Regions from separate parts of the Sulfobacillus thermosulfidooxidans genome, predicted to be linked through region 1. Evidence: riboswitches for the same ligand, from Rfam matches in the RefSeq annotation. Region 1 holds a riboswitch; the other holds the start of a gene.
What was found. A riboswitch is a leader RNA that binds a small molecule or an ion and turns the genes downstream of it on or off. The one in region 1 is predicted to bind fluoride.

Region 2: linked by a shared signal. The riboswitch ahead of AOA63_RS00220 (hypothetical protein) and the one ahead of AOA63_RS12190 (3-phosphoshikimate 1-carboxyvinyltransferase) in region 1 are both predicted to bind fluoride.

The regions. Positions count from the first base shown of each region.
Region 1 covers NZ_LGRO01000001.1:2,487,872-2,491,044, forward strand. The annotation lists gene AOA63_RS12185 (AMP-binding protein) at 1-327, opposite strand, end outside; gene AOA63_RS12190 (3-phosphoshikimate 1-carboxyvinyltransferase) at 305-1,678, opposite strand; fluoride riboswitch at 2,175-2,239, opposite strand; gene AOA63_RS12195 (alpha/beta hydrolase family protein) at 2,432-3,173, opposite strand, start outside.
Region 2 covers NZ_LGRO01000001.1:45,835-49,007, reverse strand. The annotation lists gene AOA63_RS00230 (MerR family transcriptional regulator) at 1-468, shown strand, start outside; gene AOA63_RS00225 (hypothetical protein) at 501-854, opposite strand; gene AOA63_RS00220 (hypothetical protein) at 978-1,295, opposite strand; fluoride riboswitch at 1,407-1,491, opposite strand; gene glmS (glutamine--fructose-6-phosphate transaminase (isomerizing)) at 1,810-3,173, opposite strand, start outside.

The DNA of each region.
Region 1 (3,173 bases):
TTTGCGCCATGTTTTCCATGCGATGACACAACGTGTCTTTGTTGTTTGGGCGATGAAGTGCAGTTCGTGGCGATTCAGTTGTGGCAGGACAGGACAAGGAATGGCACCGATGTTCCACAATGCTAAGGTTAAAACTGCAAACTCACGGTGGTTGGGCAACTGGTACATCACGACATCGCCCGCTTGGATTTCTCGGCACAAGAGTCCTTGGGAAACTTCCTTGGCCCATTGTCGTAGTTGACCATAGGAAAGAGGGTGCTCCGTATCCGGGGAATAAATAGCGGGTCGTTCGTCAGGGACTTGATTAAGGCGTTCCGGCACAATCATCAACATTTTGCCTCCTTGTGGATTGCAGATCCTCCCCAATAGAGTCTCTGAAGGTATCTGTAAAATCTTCGTCCACGACGTTGGCCTGAAGGCCTAAAGACTGCATCACATCAAGAAATTGAGGATAAGAAATGCGGTAGGCATACCCATGCGAAATCCGTGAAGGAGCATCGGCGTGACTAGCCGCTAAAGCCAATGCCATTAATACCCGATGATCATTGAAAGACGATAACTCGGTTCGATGAAGCCTTTTACCTCCATGAATGACCAGGGTGTTGCCGATTTCTTCAATATGTGCACCCATTTTTCTTAGCTGCAACATGGCTAATACGCGGTTCGATTCTTTATGCCGATTTGATTCGATGTCGGTGATGACGCTGCGACCGGAAGCTGCCGCTGCTAAAACAGCCAATACTGGAAGCAGATCGGGTGTATCGCGGACACTAACCGAAAAGGGTCGGATGTGTCCGTCGGATTCAGCCCATAAAGTGTCGGTTGCATCATGTCTGTGAAGTTTGAGGCCAATGTCCTCTAATAATTTAATAATGGTGCCTTCGGGATGATCTTGGGAGTCGCGGTAGGAGTGAATTTGAAGGCTTCCCCCATGTAAGGCGAGAAAAGCGAGTGGAAACGCCAGTGACGAAAAATCTGGCGGTGCCTGGTAATCCCTGGCTTTAAGACTCTGAGGGGCAATGATGAACTCATGGCGCTCCCAATCAACAGAACCTTTTAAACCGAACAGGGTCATCATGCGCCATGTCAATTGCACATAAGGTTCTTCCGCAACGGGCGGCGAGATGCGTAAAGATGTGGGCCTTGAAGCAAACGGTGATACCAGAAGAAGACTCGATGCCCACTGACTTAACAGTCCAGGAATGGTAATGTCTCCACCTTTTGGGGCACCTGGAAGGATGGTTACGGGCAATGAATAACCACGGGATTGCCAGGCAATGCCATATCGTGAGAAGGCTTGGAGTAGAGGTTTGAGGGGACGCCGACTTAAATTGGGCGAACCGATCATGGTGAGGGGATGAGGCGAGAGGGAGCACAGAGCGAGAAGAAATTGAGCGGTGGAACCGGAACTGCCAACTCTCACATAACCTCTTGGGGGAGAAAACGCTTGCCCCTTAACGTGATACCCCTCTGACACGTTGTCTATGGGGATCCCCAAATCTCGTAGAGCTCTTAAGGTATGGCGAACGTGTAAGGCAGTTGATGAACCGGAAATGACGGAGTGCCCGTGACTAAGTGCTGCGAGAATTAAGGCACGGTGTAAATGATATTTTGACGGAGGAACATCTAGGGATCCGGTGACTTCAGTGTGTAATGGGTTAACCCGTAACCAATGCATAATCGTACCCCCTTTACTCCTAGAATGGTTTCCATGACATATTGTGTTGCTTTTCTACCTTTAACAGGACCAGTCTTAATAAGACCCGTGGGATCAGTAAACACACCGGTGAAATCTTGCACCAGATAGGAAAAATCCGCGAAAAATCCATATCATTACATGGTGACATGCTCTTCATGCACATGTATTCATCGACTGATTTTTGTATTCCCATGAGCACAGAGCAGTTTTTTACGTGGAAATCCCGATTTGTTCCACGAACACGTCAACCCCATGATGTCGTAATCCTGGTACTGGGGCTCGTAATCAGTGCGAAGAATGATGTCTTACACTGTTGATCAAGTGTACTCACCGATTGCGAAATGACTATGGAATTGGAAAACTTTTACTAAGTGTAGCATAACATATCCAAAATATTCAACCAATGGCGCAAGTCCACGATGCATCCTATTATTACAGTAGTGAAAAAAGAATAAAAAATGACACCTCCTCCTATGTGGAGATAGGTGTCATTAGCTTAAAATTAAGCGGTTAATGGTCAACACCATGACCAATCAATTTAACGACATTGTACGTTATATAGACAACATTTGACAATATGTGGTCTGTCGCCCTCGTTGTGTAAGTATATTTTTATACCGGAACGCTGTCTATAATAGGACAATTTTTCCGAGTACAACCTTTCTGCCCTAGCCCAGATTTTCGATGTGTACCGGTTCAATGTCTTCCGGTAACGCAAATCCTAGAACACGGCTATAAAAATATAATTCGGCCTCTATAGCACGTTTGATATTGGGGGCCTGTCGAAAATCCATGTCCTTCTTCAGGAAAAGCGATGTAGGCCACCGGGACATGATTTTTCCTCAGCTTCTCAACCATTATTTCTGCTTGATTGGGAAGGACGATTTTGTCATCAAGACCTTGGAAAAAGATGACGGGGGTGTGGATTTGGCCCGCATGAAATAAAGGAGATCGTGCACGGTAGATGGCTTCTGCCTCCGGCCAAGGGCCGACCATACTGTCCATATACCGAGACTCGAATTTGTGTGTCTCACGAGCTAAAGCTCCGAGGTCACTGACACCGTAATAACTGGCGCCGGCCCGAAATACATCGCGAAATGCTAAGCAGGCTAAGGTGGTAAAGCCTCCCGCACTGCCTCCCCTAATCACCATGCGCTTCCCATCCACGAGTCCCTGCTCGGCTAAATATAAAGCGGCCTGTGTACAGTCTTCCACATCGACAACTCCCCATTGTCCGGCGAGTCGCTGACGATATGCGCGCCCATAACCGCTTGAACCGCCATAATCGATATCCGCCACAGCAAATCCGCGTGTGGTCCAATACTGCATGGCTAGCTGAAACAGTGGCGTGCCGCTGCTAGTGGGCCCTCCATGGCAAACCACAATCAGGGGCGGTTTTTCATCCGAAGGTCCTTCAAAGGCATGATTTTTAGGGAGATAAAACTGCATGTAAGCTTCTTGATTATGAGACGTT
Region 2 (3,173 bases), 2.4 Mb from region 1:
GAAATTTTTCATACCATTGCTGATGGCCTACGCAATGGACAAACGGCCACGATGGTCGAAGAGACATTGGGCAGACTCTATCCCAGAAATGTCGAAACCACGGAAACGGAACTGGCTCAAGTCACAGCAGGCACACCGCAACAAGTTGCTCAAGCTATGGTACAAGTTCTTTATCAACAATCAGAAGAAATCCAGGCCATGCGGCTGTCATTAGAACAGATCAAAGATGATTTAGACCGTAAATATGAAGAAAATGTTGCCGTGGTGGCAGAAGCCTTTGAAAAACTGAAATCTCATATGGACACACAAGATATGCAGAATGCGCGATTGGCAAGGGAACGCGATCAATTTATTGTTTCTCAGATGCGGGACATGCTTCAAAAATCACAACAAACTCAAGCCCAATCCAAATCATGGTGGCAAAAGTGGTGGGGTAAAAATTCCGATCAAGCCTCGGTTCGTAGTTAAGTTCCCTGTCCGGACGCCTCAAGGCGTCCGGATTATTGCTTGTTAACGGGTTGTAACCATCCGGCCAAAGTCGCTCCGACCATTTGAGCCATGGTGTCATCCATAATCATCATTCCATGATGAGAATGCATAGCATGAATCCATGTGACCGTAATTGCCATAACGACAAATGAGCCAACCATACCGCCAGCGGTCGCCCCGATCATAGCCGTCATGAGATCAAACCGACCTTGGACTAAGGACATAACAGCTAATAATATGGCGGTTCCTAGTGCCAAAAGCACAAATGTAATCATCCAATTCGCTGTCCACCACGAGAACAATACCGTACTGATGACTGCTGACAGCATGGAAAGTTCCAGGGAATGGGTTCGAAAAATAGACATTCTCCGCCTTTCTTCTGTAGGATTTTCTATGTCATATGATACAAACCCCTCAACAAGAACTAATGATTGTTCCCCATTTGTCCCTCCGAATCTTTTCTGCAGGCCATCTTGCGATCAGGCGTTTTATATTGTTGATTCAGGTCCATTCTTCTTGGGAGGGCTCACGACACGCAAGTTGCGCCGTCGCCACCAACGTTTCACTGAAGAAAAAGAACCGTGAATCATAAACATTGTCCCTAAAGGGATCATGCCGAAAAATAACAAAGCTGCCCAGCTGACCCAATCATTCCCCCTAGCCAGATCTGAATAGCGGCGCATAATGATAAAAGCCAGAGCCCCATTAGCTAATAAAGGAATAAACAGAATAACCCACCACAGGTTGGATGCCATATTCCTCGAAGAGGATTTAACATGCCCTAAATCCGAACGACGCATTTTCATTTCTTGTCCTCCTAACCACAACCCTTTCTACAAGGCTTTCCCTGGCATGTACGGCGCAAAACATATGACCCCCACCCGTTCATGGATCATCCCAAGCAAAGGATATAATCCGTATGGGTAGGAGTCATTAGTCCTGGGGACAGTTTTTCTTTTGGCCACAACCAAAAGAACGCAGAACTCCATTGCAATATGATTAGTATATCGTACAAAATTTCAAGGCGACAAGACTCTTCCTAAGCATTTCGTGGTGTCATCTTTCCACGAGGATAAACACGCAGTCAATTACCTCGCCCTAAAGGACGAGGCTTGGATCTAAACTCCACCGCAATTCCAAAAACCTTTGCAGGCGTTTGGCTTTGGCTTCATGATCCGACCCATTTCCACCCGCACATAGCAAAAGCACAGTTGAAACGTGACAGTGATTTCAACTGTGCCATATTATCCCAAGCTATTTGTTGTTAGTTCAGTTAACGTGATTTTTGTGATTAAACAATCTTGTTCACCAGAACGGTCTTTATTCCACGGTGACAGATTTGGCCAAATTTCTCGGTTGATCGACATCATGGCCGCGGGCCACCGCCGTATAATAGGCCAAGAGTTGTAACGGGATCGCCGCCAATACCGGGGCTAAAAGGGGTTCCTCGATCGGTACCGCTATGCGGTGGTCAATAGGGAGAGTAGGAGGCAACCAATCATCAACGATTCCCCACACTTCAGCACCGCGGGCTTTCACTTCCAAAATATTTGATACCGTCTTATCCGCTACTTCCCGTTCCGTCACAATCGCCACGACCGGAGTGCCTTCTTCAATTAATGCTAAGGTCCCGTGTTTGAGTTCGCCCGCCGCATACGCTTCGGCATGTAAATACGAGATTTCCTTAATCTTCAGCTGTCCTTCCATCGCTAAGGCATAATCAAGCCCGCGGCCAATATAAAACACATCATGCATCTTAGCCAATTTCGCCGCCATACCTTGAATCCCTTGGTTCATCCGCTCGAGCACTTTATGTCCTAATAATGGTAACTGTAACATGCGCCGGACCAGATCCGGTCGAGGATTCCCGCGCACTTGGGCGAGTGCTAAAGCTAGCAGCGTCAAAACCAGAATTTGGGTTGTATAGGCTTTAGTCGATGCTACCGCAATTTCTGGTCCGGCTAAGGTGTAAGCCACCGCATCGGATTCCCTGGCCACTGTTGACCCAACCGTATTGGTTATACTATAGGTAAATACGCCTTGCTCGTGGGCCATCCGCAAGCAAGCCAAGGTGTCTGCCGTTTCTCCAGATTGAGATATGGCTAATACCATGGTGTCCTTATCTAATATCGGATGAGCATAACGAAATTCGGAGGCGACATCAACATTGACGGGAACCCGCGCCAACCGTTCGATTAAAGATTTTCCGATTAATCCTGCGTGGTAGGCGGTCCCGGCCGCAACAATTTGAATCCGTTGCAACCTCGTCAATAACTCGGGTGTCAATCCTATTTCTTTGGCGACCACCTGGTCTTCATGAATGCGCCCTAAAAGGCAGTCTCCCCAAACATCGGGCTGCTCCATAATTTCTTTTAACATAAAGTGCGCATAGCCACCGCGTTCCGCTTGCTTAATATCCCAATCCACGGTAATAACAGGACGAGTAATCATATCCCCCGCCAAATTCGTAATGGTCACAGAACGCGGGGTAACCACAGCCATATCGCCGTTTTCTAGAATTTGAGCGCGTTTGGTCGCCGCTAAAAAGGCACTAAAGTCCGAAGCCAAATAATTGGCGTCCTCGCCCAATCCAATAATTAAAGGACTCGTGCGCCGCACAGCCACAATCCGGTCAGGATGCCTCGAAGAAATTGCTAAAAAGGCATAGGCCCCTTCTAATCGAC